3 regions of the Paenibacillus sp. FSL E2-0177 genome follow, and region 2 is predicted to be linked to each of the others. Evidence: riboswitches for the same ligand, from Rfam matches in the RefSeq annotation. Region 2 holds a riboswitch; each other region holds the start of a gene.
What was found. Region 2 has a riboswitch for cyclic di-AMP ahead of MHI25_RS00190 (3D domain-containing protein). Riboswitches for the same ligand answer to the same signal wherever they lie in the genome.

Region 1: linked by a shared signal. The riboswitch ahead of MHI25_RS11590 (KamA family radical SAM protein) and the one ahead of MHI25_RS00190 (3D domain-containing protein) in region 2 are both predicted to bind cyclic di-AMP.
Region 3: linked by a shared signal. The riboswitch ahead of MHI25_RS03075 (hypothetical protein) and the one ahead of MHI25_RS00190 (3D domain-containing protein) in region 2 are both predicted to bind cyclic di-AMP.

Annotation. Positions count from the first base shown of each region.
Region 1 is NZ_CP150307.1:2,627,827-2,632,130, reverse strand. Features, by position in the region: gene MHI25_RS11600 (ABC transporter substrate-binding protein) at 1-453, shown strand, start outside; gene MHI25_RS11595 (AraC family transcriptional regulator) at 593-2,260, shown strand; cyclic di-AMP (ydaO/yuaA leader) riboswitch at 2,309-2,450, shown strand; gene MHI25_RS11590 (KamA family radical SAM protein) at 2,590-3,759, shown strand; gene MHI25_RS11585 (YafY family protein) at 3,902-4,304, shown strand, end outside.
Region 2 is NZ_CP150307.1:41,017-45,320, reverse strand. Features, by position in the region: gene rsmA (16S rRNA (adenine(1518)-N(6)/adenine(1519)-N(6))-dimethyltransferase RsmA) at 1-856, opposite strand, end outside; gene rnmV (ribonuclease M5) at 853-1,404, opposite strand; gene MHI25_RS00190 (3D domain-containing protein) at 1,581-2,747, opposite strand; cyclic di-AMP (ydaO/yuaA leader) riboswitch at 3,033-3,262, opposite strand; gene MHI25_RS00185 (TatD family hydrolase) at 3,461-4,231, opposite strand; gene MHI25_RS00180 (HD domain-containing protein) at 4,283-4,304, opposite strand, start outside.
Region 3 is NZ_CP150307.1:660,885-665,188, forward strand. Features, by position in the region: gene MHI25_RS03055 (ABC transporter permease) at 1-870, shown strand, start outside; gene MHI25_RS03060 (hypothetical protein) at 905-1,093, shown strand; gene MHI25_RS03065 (hypothetical protein) at 1,679-2,038, opposite strand; gene MHI25_RS03070 (hypothetical protein) at 2,172-2,693, opposite strand; gene MHI25_RS03075 (hypothetical protein) at 2,708-3,262, opposite strand; cyclic di-AMP (ydaO/yuaA leader) riboswitch at 3,331-3,495, opposite strand; cyclic di-AMP (ydaO/yuaA leader) riboswitch at 3,915-4,104, shown strand.

The DNA.
Region 1 (4,304 bases), 2.6 Mb from region 2:
CTTGCGCAGTATAAAACCGCTGAAGAGAACATGTGGAAGCAATTGAAATCCGCAGGCATGAAAGAGGGCGAAACGGCTGCGGTCTTCACTTATTATCCAGGAGACAGACTGTTTATTATGGCAGCAACCGGACTTTCACAGGTACTCTATGGGGAGAATGGCTTCAAGGCAACTCCAGCTATTCAGAAGATCCTTGATGAAGGTAAAGGGTTCCAGGAAGTATCCATGGAAGTCCTGAAAGAATATGCCGGAGACCGGATATTCCTCTTGACTCCAGTGGCAGAAGAAGCAAAACAATCCACAGAGGATCTATTAAAGAGCCCTATCTGGAAGAGCCTTCCTGCCGTCAAGAACGGATATGTCTATACACAAGACATCATGAAGACTTCAAGTGATGCGACAACAAGAGAATGGCTGCTTGGGGAAATTCCACAGCTATTAAATATGAAATAACCTTCTGTGATGAAGAGTTTAACACAAGGCTGATAAAAAACTGCAAGAAGCATGTCAACAGCTGTTGATATGCTTCTTTTTTTTATATACAATGAATTCATTGATAATCATTCTCACCAAATGAACGGAGGCTGAACCCATGCTGCATACATCATCGTCCTGCCCCCCACTCCACTCTCTGCTATTTCAGCTAAACGAGGCCGAACTGATGATTCAAGCTGCCGATTCAAGCTCTATAACGCGTACAACCCAGGACTATACCCTTCTCATATTTACTGGAGGGAACGGACAATTGAACCTCGATGATCAAAGCGTGATACTAAGTACGGATAAATGTTATCTACTATCTCCTGGAATCTCCTATAGTACGAACAACCAGGAGCTGACGTTGTATTATTACCTCATCACCTTTACAGCAATTTATACAACCAAGCATCCTAAACGATATTCTGGAGAGCTGCTTTCCGGCAGACGGGAGTTAATTGTGCACCCGTTCACCAAGGTAATCCGACTAGTCGAAGACCTGCTCATGAACAGGAATAACACCGATGATGTACAACAATTCAAGCGACAATTAAAATTCCAAGAATTGCTGCTGCTACTTTTTGAGCATAATTACCCTTCCAAACACCTGCCAAGTCCTACGGAATCCGTAGAAAAGACCATAACATTCATTCAGGAGCATTATACAGAGAGTATCACCGTGAAGCAGTTAGCTGAACTGGCGGGAATATCAATCTGGCAATATACACCGATCTTTCAGCAGCTTACGGGTAAAAAGCCGCTTGAATACCTGACGGATCTGCGCATTAATCATTCCAAACGATTCCTGCAGGAATCGACTGAACCACTGCGGGAAATCGCCAGACTGGTCGGCTTCTCGGACGAATACTATTTCAGCCGCCGCTTTCGGCAAAAAACCGGAGTTACACCCGGACAATATGCACATCAGAAAGGTCGTAAGCTTACCGTCAAGGATTGGACGGGTCATGAGGTGGAGATTCCAGAGCGAGCGAAACGTATTGTCTATCATGGCGAAACACTTGGCGACCTTCTCGCGTTAGGCGTAAAGCCTATCGGTGGAGATGAAGCGTTCGCCCGGAACAGCGTCTATAAACATCGGCTTAAGAAGCTCGCCAACGTCGGGTTTCCACTGGACCCGCAGTTGACCGCTTCCCTAAACCCAGATTTGATCATTTTGGCAAATAGTGATGAAAGAGCCTACAGAGCAGTTTCTGGTATCGCTCCGACACTCACCTTTGATTCATTTGCATCTCTCGACAACCGAATGCGGACATTAGGCAGTTGGCTAGGTAAACAGCGCGAAGCCGAAGCATGGCTGGAGTCATTCACAATCAAAAACGCTGCCATGTGGCAGCAGCTTTACACGACAACCCTCCAAGTTGGAGAAACCGCCTCTGCTTTGGTCTATGATCATGGAGATCATCTGTATGCTATGGGAATGTCCGGATTCTCCACTGCGCTTTATGCCCCATGTGGTTTACAACCGACCGAAGAGATCCAGGCCATATTGGACGAAGAGTTAGGGTTCGCCGAAGTTGATCCAACGCGACTGCCTGCCTACGCCGGAGATCATATCTTCATGCTCATTCCGGAACGCAAAGACTCGCGAGCTGCGATGGAACGATTACTAGACAGTTCACTTTGGAACAATCTCCCGGCAGTACGTCAGGGACATGTTTATCTGCTCGACGGAAGCAAATGGAACTCTAGTGATGCGTTAACCCGGGAGAAGCTGCTAACGCTGTTGCCTAAACTACTCGGTGGAAGTACCGCTAGTAATTGAAGGTGAATCTAGGAATCTCTTTTGACTTTTCAAAACTTGATAGGGTATACTTTATCTACGCTTAATTTCCAACTTTTACAGTTGAAAAGCGGGGGAACCAGTTAATTGGGGCGAATCATTGAGCATTAGAATGTAGGGTACCATCTTACCCGAGTCCGTCAGCTAACCTCGTCAGCAGTGGATGGGTCTGCTTTTCATGTTATTTACATAACCAGAGACCCTTGCTAAGGGTCTCTTTTTGTGCTTTTTTGGACCCTGCTGGCAGTAGATTGGCCTTTGACACTAAGGCTCCCTCATTTCTCACACTACGAGACAAAGGAGAGATGTACGTGCAAAAGGTAAAGTACTTCACGGATATTAACAAAATAGCTATGTTGTCTGAGCTGGAAAAAGAGAATCTGAAAGAAATTACGGACAAATTTGTTTTTCGTGTAAATGACTACTATCTGTCTTTAATTAACTGGGATGATCCAGATGATCCCATCCGTAAGCTGGTTATTCCTAACGAAGGTGAACTGCTGGAGTATGGGCGCTGGGACGCCTCCGATGAGGACACGAATTATGTGGTACCTGGTTGTCAGCACAAGTATAGAACCACTGCACTACTGATTGTATCCGAGGTCTGCGGGGCTTATTGCCGCTACTGTTTCCGTAAGCGTCTGTTCCGAAATGACGTGAAAGAGGCGATGGCTGATGTCTCTCCGGGTTTGGAGTATATCGCAAATAATCCGGAGATTAACAACGTACTTCTTACGGGCGGGGACAGTTTAATTCTCTCCACACCGAAGCTAAGATCCATTATTGAAAATCTAAGAAGCATTGAGCATGTTAAGATCATTAGACTGGGTTCCAAAATTCCCGTATTTAATCCGATGCGGATCTCTGAAGACGAAGAGCTGCTGGAGCTGATTCGTACTTACTCTACCGAAGACAAACGAATCTATGTTATGGCGCACATCAATCATCCTCGTGAAATCACACCTGAAGCCAAAAAAGCATTTAAAGCTCTCCACAACGCAGGGGCAATTGTCGTAAATCAGACCCCCATCCTCAAAGGCATCAACGATGATCCCGTTATTTTAGGGGAACTACTGGACCGGCTTTCATGGGCTGGCGTTACACCCTACTACTTCTTTGTGAACCGGCCCGTAGCCGGAAACCGAGATTTCGTATTACCGCTCGAGCAAGTCTATCAAATTGTAGAAGAAGCCAAAGCCAGAACCTCAGGACTTGGCAAAAGAGTACGCTTATCCATGAGCCACACCTCAGGAAAAATAGAAATTCTCGCCATTGATAACGGAAAAGCCTATCTCAAATACCATCAATCCAGAGATCAGGAATACGGAAAATTTATGATTCTAGATTGTCCAAAGGACGCCGAATGGTTCGATGACCTGCCTGGGAATGTGCAATATTGGACCCCACCTGTGAAAAAAAACGATGCTATTATTTCTGTTAATGATTTATCAGGCGAGCCTGCGGATTTAATCTGTAAATAGATTAATCAGCTCTGTCAGACTCTGTCATAGGATATTTCTTCATCACCAACAACAAAACTCCTCCCGCCCAAAATTAGCCCGAAAAAATCTATGATATAATCACGCTGTAACACGAAATGGACTAATGGGTGGGAATGCACACATGAAATTGGAACGATTGATTTCTATGATCTACAAGCTATTGAACCACGAAGTTTTATCTGCCTCCAAGCTGGCTGAAGAGTTTCAGGTTTCCCAGCGAACAATCTATAGAGATATCGATGTGATTTGTGCCGCTGGCATCCCGGTCGTATCGTATCAGGGAACTAAAGGTGGATATGGCATTATGGACGGATATAAAATGGATAAAAGCCTGCTCCGTTCGTATGATGTCACTTCTCTGATTACTGTACTGAACAGTCTTTCTTCCGTGTTTGAAGATGAGCATACGCAAGGAACCATTGAACGGCTGCAAACGATTGGAACGGAGCCACAGACCTCTAGTCTCGCGGTGGATCTTGAAACCCGGCGTACGGATCCTGACGCACTTCCTCTTTTACGTGCGG
Region 2 (4,304 bases):
TGCTTAAGCGGGCGTATTCTTCAAGACTGAGTGTTTCTCCGCGACGGGTCGGTTCAATACCCGCTTCTGCGAGTAAAGCCTCCAGCTGCTCACGTCCTTGTTCAGGGAAGTAACGAGCCTTCAGATTGTTAGCAATCGTCTTGCGGCGCTGTGTGAAAGAAGCGTGAACCACTTCAAAGAAATGCTTCTCACTCTCCACCTTTACCGGAGGATGCTCTCTAACCTTCAGACGGATAACAGCAGACTCCACATTAGGTTGAGGGATGAATACCGTACGTGGCACGATACAGACGAGCTCAGGCTCGCTGTAGTACTGCACGGCAATGCTAAGACTTCCGTATTCCTTTCCACCTGGAGATGCAGCCATACGCTCCGCAACCTCCTTCTGAATCATTACAACGATGTTATCAAGGGGAAGCTTCTCTTCGAGCAGCTTCATCAGAATCGGAGTAGTCACATAATAAGGCAGGTTAGCAACCACACTGACCTTGTTCACAGTGGTGAAATCTTCCTTGAACATTTCCTGCAAGTTCACATTGAGGACATCATCGTTACGAACCTTAACATGGGGATAGGGGGAAAGTACGTCTTTTAATATTGGAATCAGTCTACGGTCAATCTCTACGGCAGTTACAGCACCCGCTGTTAGTGCCAGACGCTCCGTCAGCGCTCCAATTCCCGGCCCGATCTCCAGCGCCCCAGAATCGCTATCTAGTCCAGCAGCGTCTACAATCTTGTCCAAAATATTTTGATCAATCAAAAAATTCTGTCCCAGGCTTTTCTTGAACTTGAATCCATAACGTTGAATAATCTCTTTGGTCCGTTTTGGAGTCGAAATTTCCTCTCTACCACTCATGAAGTAATGCCTCCCTGATCAATTTGGGCGAGAGCCCCGGCAAATTCCTCCCGCGTAATCCCAAACATCGCCAGCCGCTTGTACAGCTGTTTGCCGTTACAATATCCGATTCCAAGCAAATTACCAAGCGCCATACGTCTTTCAGCAGCCCGAGGGTGTACAAGCATTCCAGCGGCCATAAGATCATCAATACCAATCAAAGCAGGTGCTCCTTCAAAAGAGGTATGTACATTACGCAGCGCATGACGAATCGCCTCTGGCGATGCATTCTCTACACCGATATCCCCTTTTCGAGTTGCGTCCTTCTCTGGAATAAAAGCATGCTTGCAGCCCGGCACCTTCGCTGAAACGATTTTACGAATTCGCTCCCCAGCATGGTCCGGGTCCGTAAGAATAATAACCCCTCTACGTTCCATAGCAAGCGCGATCTTAGCAATTACAGTCCGGTTTACAGCAGAGCCGCCTGTCTCAATGGTATCCGCTTCTACAGCACGCTTAATGGCTACGGTATCGCTTTTGCCTTCAACGACGATTAATTCCTTAATCATATTTCTTGACTCCTTCCAAAAAAAGCAAAAAGAAGAGGATTCGCTCCTCTTCTTTTGGTTAAAGAATGTATAAGTGATGAGCGGTTGCTCTGCGATCAACGAAATGATCATCCAGCGTTCCTTAACGGTTATCATCACTATAGCTTATCAAAGGATTTTTTGCAAAAGCTTCAGTTCTAGTTAAGCTCTGGTTTCACAGGTCCAATCACATAAACGGTACGTGATTTACGGCCGAAATTACGAGCATGGCTCAGGGAATCATAATAGACATCCACTTTATTGCCTTTAATGGCACCGCCAGTATCCTCTGCACGGCGGAATCCAAGCCCATCGATATAAACCCACCAGCCAATAGGAATTACATTCGGATCTACTGCAATTGTACGACCTTCCGTTACGCGTGTTCCGGAGGCAGTTTTAGTACCTATCCCTGGCTCTTCTGACGAATAAGCTGTCATGGAGACGTTCTTAATCATCTTCTTGTACTCAAAGTCTACGCCAGCCTTGCTTGTGACGTTCTTAGTCTTAGCGCTAACTTTAGTCGTTTTGGAGGTAGTGCTTGATTTGGAAGTTGTTGTAGCTTTAGCAACTACAGTAGGCTTAGGAAGTGCTTTAGTACCAACGGCAATGATCTTATCTTTTGTTACCGTTTGTACTTCCTTGCCGATCATGCGCATAGAGGCCAGTTCTCCGTCTTGATAGATCTTTTCAATATGCTGAACCATGACGCCTGGTTTGCCTGCCTGTGCCACTCTAACTGTTCCCACAGTAAGGGAGGGATCTGCTGTCTTAATAACACGGAAAGGTAAGTTAGTTGTTCGCTGTACCGTTTGCTTGTTGATACGAACGATCTTAATCTCCATGTCAGCAGAGATGGTGGTGTCTAACGAAGGAAAAATCTTATCATAGCCTTCTAGGTTGATACCCAGTTTGTCAATCGCTTGACCGATAGTGTCTTCGGTCGTATATAACGTTTTTGTTGCTCCGTCCGCAGTAAGGCTAAATTTCTGCGCACGATTGATAACGACACGGTCACCGTCTTTTATTTCATCACTCAGACCTAAAGATAATTCATCATGCGGCTGCAGCGAAATTTGCTCTTTCTCCAACACATCACCAAGAAGTGCTTCTCGCGTTTCAAGTGTCTGTGTTTGCCCGTCTATTACTAAAACTAATTGTTTATTACTTTGACCGTGTACGTACAGCAGAATTAACAGCGCGATTGCGATTGAAATCACACCTGCAAGTAAAAGTACGCGAGTATTTACTTGCTCCCACCGTAATGCGAAAGACCTGCTGGATGACTGCGAATCATGGGATACCTCTGGTTGGAATAAGCCCATTCTCTCCATCCTCCTTACATAGCCTCGTCGTCAATTTGTATATCATGAGGACTGAATTTCTTTGACGAAACTATTTGAGATTGTCACAGGATACGCACGTATTAACTTAGCGTCTCCTGCTCATGGATCGCCTGCTCGGCACAGCTACTCCCACACCTGTTATATAACAGTATGCGGGCAACATTCAGTTTATTCAAAAATAAAGAAGCCTAAAAAGAGTTCTCTTGAGGACTCTTTCGTGGCTTCTCCGATGTCAGAATACGCGGGAATGTTTGTGCACGAGGTTGCCTCTCTTACTTGCGCTTACGGGGTTAGCTGTCGGGTTCGGACGAAAGAGAGACGCCCTATTTCAGGTCACCCGCTCACGGCGGTTGCCCTTAAATTCACCCCAAAGACCACGTGAAGAAATCAAATATTGTTCTGCGGCAATTCCTAGTCGTATTCAAGATACAGGCATGCGGCAGTTCAATATTGGTTCCCCCGTTCTCCATACGGAGACTCAGCGAGACGATCCATGAATCAATGGCTGTCACAATAACAACAGCTCACATCACTGAAAAGATGATATCCTGTTTTGATGCATGTTGTAAAGGACGATTCAACCACGTTTACGCAAATATATGGTTAAAATATTGTAATAATCAGCCGTTTTTATATTAAAAAAGTTTAATATATCGGCCATTCTCTATTTTTCACCCGTTTTACTCCTGTTTTCAGACAATCCCAAATCGTTCCAGTGCGTTCGTATACGTAATTTTAGCCAATTCTTCCCATGTTAACCCTTTAATTTCAGCCGCAGCCTCTGCTACTAACTTCACATGAGCACTCTCATTTCGCTTGCCTCGGAAGGGGTGTGGAGTCAAATATGGAGCGTCTGTTTCGATCAATAATCGGTCCAATGGCGTCTGTGCAAGCACCTCTTTAGGCACTCTGGCATTTTTGAACGTGATCGGTCCTCCAAATGACAAATGAAATCCTAGATCTAGACACATTTTTGCGGTTTCCCAGCTGCCTGAGAAAGAATGCATTACGCCACCAATTTCATTTGCTTTTTCCTCCCGTAAAATCCGTACGACATCTTCATGGGCATCACGGTCATGTATGCAGATTGGCATTTTTAGTTCACGGGCTAGTCCAATTTGTTTGCGGAAGACCTCCTGCTGCACATCCTTGGGAGAGGTATCCCAATAATAATCCAACCCAATCTCTCCGATGGCCACCACTTTCTCATGGCTGCAAAGAGAGGCGATCCAATCGAGGTCCCCCTCTTTCATATCAATCGCATCCTGTGGATGCCAGCCCACCGCTGCATAAATATAATCATAAGATTCAGCCAGCTTCATCGTTGAAGGGATCGTTTCCCGATTAAATCCAATATTGATCATCTTGCTAACTCCGGCCTCTACTGCACGAGCTATAACTTCCTCGCGATCCTCGTCGAATTGAGGCGCATCTAAATGTGTATGAGTGTCGAACAGATACATTTTAAAGCTCACTCCTTGTTGTTTTTATCAATAGTTCCATAAATATTTGTATTATTTTGCAAAAATCTCTGCT
Region 3 (4,304 bases), 620 kb from region 2:
TATCTCCAAAATGCACTTCAGCAAGCAAACACACAATTCATCGTTGGCGACAAGCTGACCTCTGAACAGATTGCTGCAATGTCAACGCCTGTGCAGATTACTACACAACAGCTTAACGCAGGCGGTGGCAGTGAAAGCTCTCAGGAGGACACTCCAGCCATTAACTACATTATCGTATATGCCATGCTTATGTTGTTCTTTATGTCCATTATGATGACAGGCAACATGATTGCCGCAGAGATAACTTCTGAGAAAAGCTCGCGGATTATGGAGATTCTGATTACAAGTGCCTCACCTTTAGCGCAAATGTTCGGTAAAGTTATCGGTGTTTTCCTAGTAGGAATATTGCAAATTGGGATCTTTGTCGCAGCGATCGTCGTCAATTTGACGCTCCCGCATAATGCGACTGTATTGGCTGATTTTGATCTCGATTTAGGCCAGCTCAATATTAACTTGCTGCTCTATGGATTTGTCTTGTACGTATTAGGTTACTTCCTCTATGCCTTGATGTATGCGGCTGTAGGTTCGATTGTCAGCCGTACGGAGGATCTCGGTCAGGCGGTAATGCCAATCATGATGTTAGGCTTCGTAGCGTTCTATGTTCCACTGTTCAGTATCTCCAATGCAGATACTCTAGTGGTTAAGATAGCGAGTTATGTGCCTTTCACCTCACCATTGACGATGCTGCTCCGAATTGGTGTCGGCGAGGTGGCGATCTGGCAAGTCATTGTATCGCTGCTGATCCTGCTTGTGACTACCTTCATCTTCGGATGGCTGGCAGCCAAGATCTATCGTACCGGCGTACTGATGTACGGCAAACGCCCAAGTATTAAAGAAATCAGAAAAGCAATGAAAGCTTACAAGATCTAAGAAGACCTCATATAACTTTTAAGGAGTGCTAATGATGTCTACAAGCGAACAATATACCATTATGCTTTTAATGAGTTCGGTATCGCTGGCTACGGTTAGTAGAATGCTTCCGGATGGCTCCACTTTTATGGATTTCGTTCAAGGCGTATTGACTGGTGTTGCTATAGTGGGGATGTTGGCAGGATTGTGGATGTACGGTAAGGCGCGTAAGAGTAAAGTGTAATAGTAGGAACTGAATTTTCGGGGGTATCCTAACAGCCATTTATGGTTGCTGGGATATCCCCGTTTTTGAGTTGGCAATCTCTTTGTATACGAGCTGATATAGCTAACGGACCCAGCAGCACTTAAATGCAGCAATCATCGAGATTTAGCAAGATATCGGACACTATAGTCGCTATTGGCATGAAAAATGGTGAATTAGTAGCTCTTTTAACCAAATAGTTGCACTGGAGTCCGATACTATGCTCAAAAGGCGATAAACGTGTAAGTAACGTCATCTGGGTCCGTAAGCCTTGTCTTGGTGGAAGATGATTAGGGCTTGCTTTAAGACGATCCAAGACGCTCATCGCTCGAGATTTTTACTTTCGGACTCAGAAGGCGTTATTTGGCGATTTCAAGGTCTTTTGAAGGGGGTGCGGACTCCAGTGATGCTATTGAGTGGAAGTAGGCGTATATTTGGTGCTCTATAAACAATTAGTGACTCTGGAGTCCGAACGCCGACCATATTTGAGGAAAAGCTTCAATTAAAGGCTCCTGAGTCCATTAGTCGCTTCATGCGCTTAAAGATTGTCTGAATTCTAGTCAGTGACTAAATTATAGAAAGATTTGCGCTCGTTAGTATATCCGTTTGGGTGGTCATCTGCTCCCGTACAGCTCTAAGCTGTGCTTTCAGTGCGGGAACACTTTTTTGCAGAATAATGCTTATTTGAGAAAGAGGCAGCTTTAGGCCGTACCACATGACCTTCACAAGCTGTTCCTCCCAAGGTAATGCCTTAGCCGATAGAAGGGAGCGCCGGGCAAAAGAATCAGCACACTGGTGAATACAAGTGCGGTAAGCGTGGATAGAGAATAACTGAGGATCAAAATCATCCTGACGATATATTTTATGAAGCTCTGTGAAGGTGCGGATAGTAATCTTGTCTGCCTCATTAGATTGTTCTAACAACATGGAACTAAGTACGTAGACTTCATTAGTGTACTTTTGAACACACTCTGCAAATTTAGTACTGTAGGTGGACTCGGGAGGTAAGGGGTCAGGCATGGTGAACACGATCCTTTCAGATTGAGAGATTTGCTTGAATCTATAATATAGAAAAGTAAGAGATGGATTTATTGATGAGATCGGCGGTGTCTGGTTCCGGGCAACTGTGTTTCTGCTGGGAGGCAGTGGATAAAGCTTTTGAAGGCTTGTAGTAGAGCCGTTCACTTCTGGAATTGCTCCCCCCTGCTGCAACACTGTACAGACGCCCTTGCTGAATATGCCCTGCCAAGGATTTACCCTGGAGCTTGGCCTTTAAATCCTGCAAAGCACCCTGAACTAGCTCAAGCTTAACCTGCTCCCAATCTGAACCTTCGCGGCGGACCTTATCCAGCGCTTCTTCAAGACGGCAATGACAGATGGCCCGTAAAAAAGAACTCCATTTAATAAGATCGAAATTTTTGGTGTTAGCAGAGATCAGACAAGCCCCCCAACTGCAGCCTCCCTTACAGGTGAGCTTCAGAATACCATAACGGCAGCCTTCAGCCCCTTCCATTCCATAGTGAATAGGCTCGGGTTCATCCAATACAAATACTTCAATGCGGGATAGTCTGCGCTGGTCCATAGTAGGGTTCCTCCTTAGATTTCCAAAAGCTTTAAGTCAACATGATGAGTGACACTAGCCTTTTCTACACAAGCGAGCATCTCCATTTTATTCTCACAGACTGCGGTATGCTCTAGCCATAGTCGGAACTTCTCTTTTCGTATAACAGATAGATGTAAGGGAAAGGTGCTGCGGGATCTCAAGACATACCAACCGGCGCTTACATCTTTCCAAGGCTCCTTGAAGGCTGTAAACCACGGGAGCTTTTGGTGTGATGACCAATCCTGCTGCTGCTGTTGTTCTCGAATTTTTTTATATATCTCATATACAATCTTAGAGTCTAAACAGTCTTTACAAGAAGAAGGTGTGCTGAACTGGCGAAGGGCTTGGATCTGGTTCTGGCCAAATGCATAGCCTACAATGTACCTGTGATTATGTTCTTCGAACCACAAGGCCCCGAAACAAACGTAATTTAGACTTATCGGCTCAAGCAGCCCTTGATGTATCCCTAAATAATAGTGCTTCAAAACATTCACCCCATCCAGCGTGCTATCACCTAATAAGCTCAGGTAACGCAAAAACCGCAGCAAGAGGAGGACCTCTGCTGCGGTTTTGGATTACAGGCAGATATACCTGGGCCAAAGCGTGGCGGATCAAGGGTCTCTCTCTTTACGCTTACGAGGTTAGCTGTCGGATTCGGACGGTGAGAGTCGCCCTACCTATTGAGACTTATGCAGTCTCCTTTGGATTCACCCCAAGTAGGCCAGGTGGCCTGATGGTTCCCCCGTTCCCTGCGAATGCAGGAACTCAGCGTTGATTGTTTTTCATGAATTAGATTCAACCCGAATCATACTCTTTTCAAGATTTTCTGTAAAAAACGGAAAATGTTCTTTTAGAGCAATTTTAACCATATCCTGCCGACTACGACTGAAAAACGAGGTAAATAGGTATTTATGGCGTGTTATCGCGCCTCTTTCTCGCTCAGCCTCAGCTTCTTGCGTTTCTACCTATAATGGGAATTTGCAGTATTTTCGCTCTAAAAAGGTGAATAAAATCACATGGGTTATAGATAGCGATTAAACGCTCCAAACTCGAGTAAACAAGAGATATAGAGAGATTAGATATCAAGTAAGCGCTATCTAATGGGAAAATAGTTTTTAATTTGCATTATTTTGGCATCATTCAGGTTTTACAAGTCTTCGTGCATAAGAGTATGATTACTCCTGTTTCAACGACAATCGAATATTTGATCCGCTTAATTTCCGATAAGGAAAGCGGGGGAACCAACAATCGGCAGCCGATGTGAGAGTCGGAAGCCGATTATGGGGTGAATCCTGTAGAGGGTGTGAGTGAGCTCGCATCTATACAGGTAGGGCGACTCTCACCGCCCGAATCCGACAGCTAACCTCGTAAGCGTATGGAGAGAGGATGAGTGCAATGTGACCGCTAGCGAGCCACAGAGGAGATCCTTTGTGGCTTTTTGCTGTGCTCTTAGAAGCAAAGCATTTATGGAGGCCTCCCCTAAGAGGTCGCTAAATTCATCATTAGCGGTATTTGTAAGGCAGCGTCTAATGACGTGACACAACCGAGCTTTAGGTTGTGCCCGAAAATGACGATAGGTCAACATCCTTT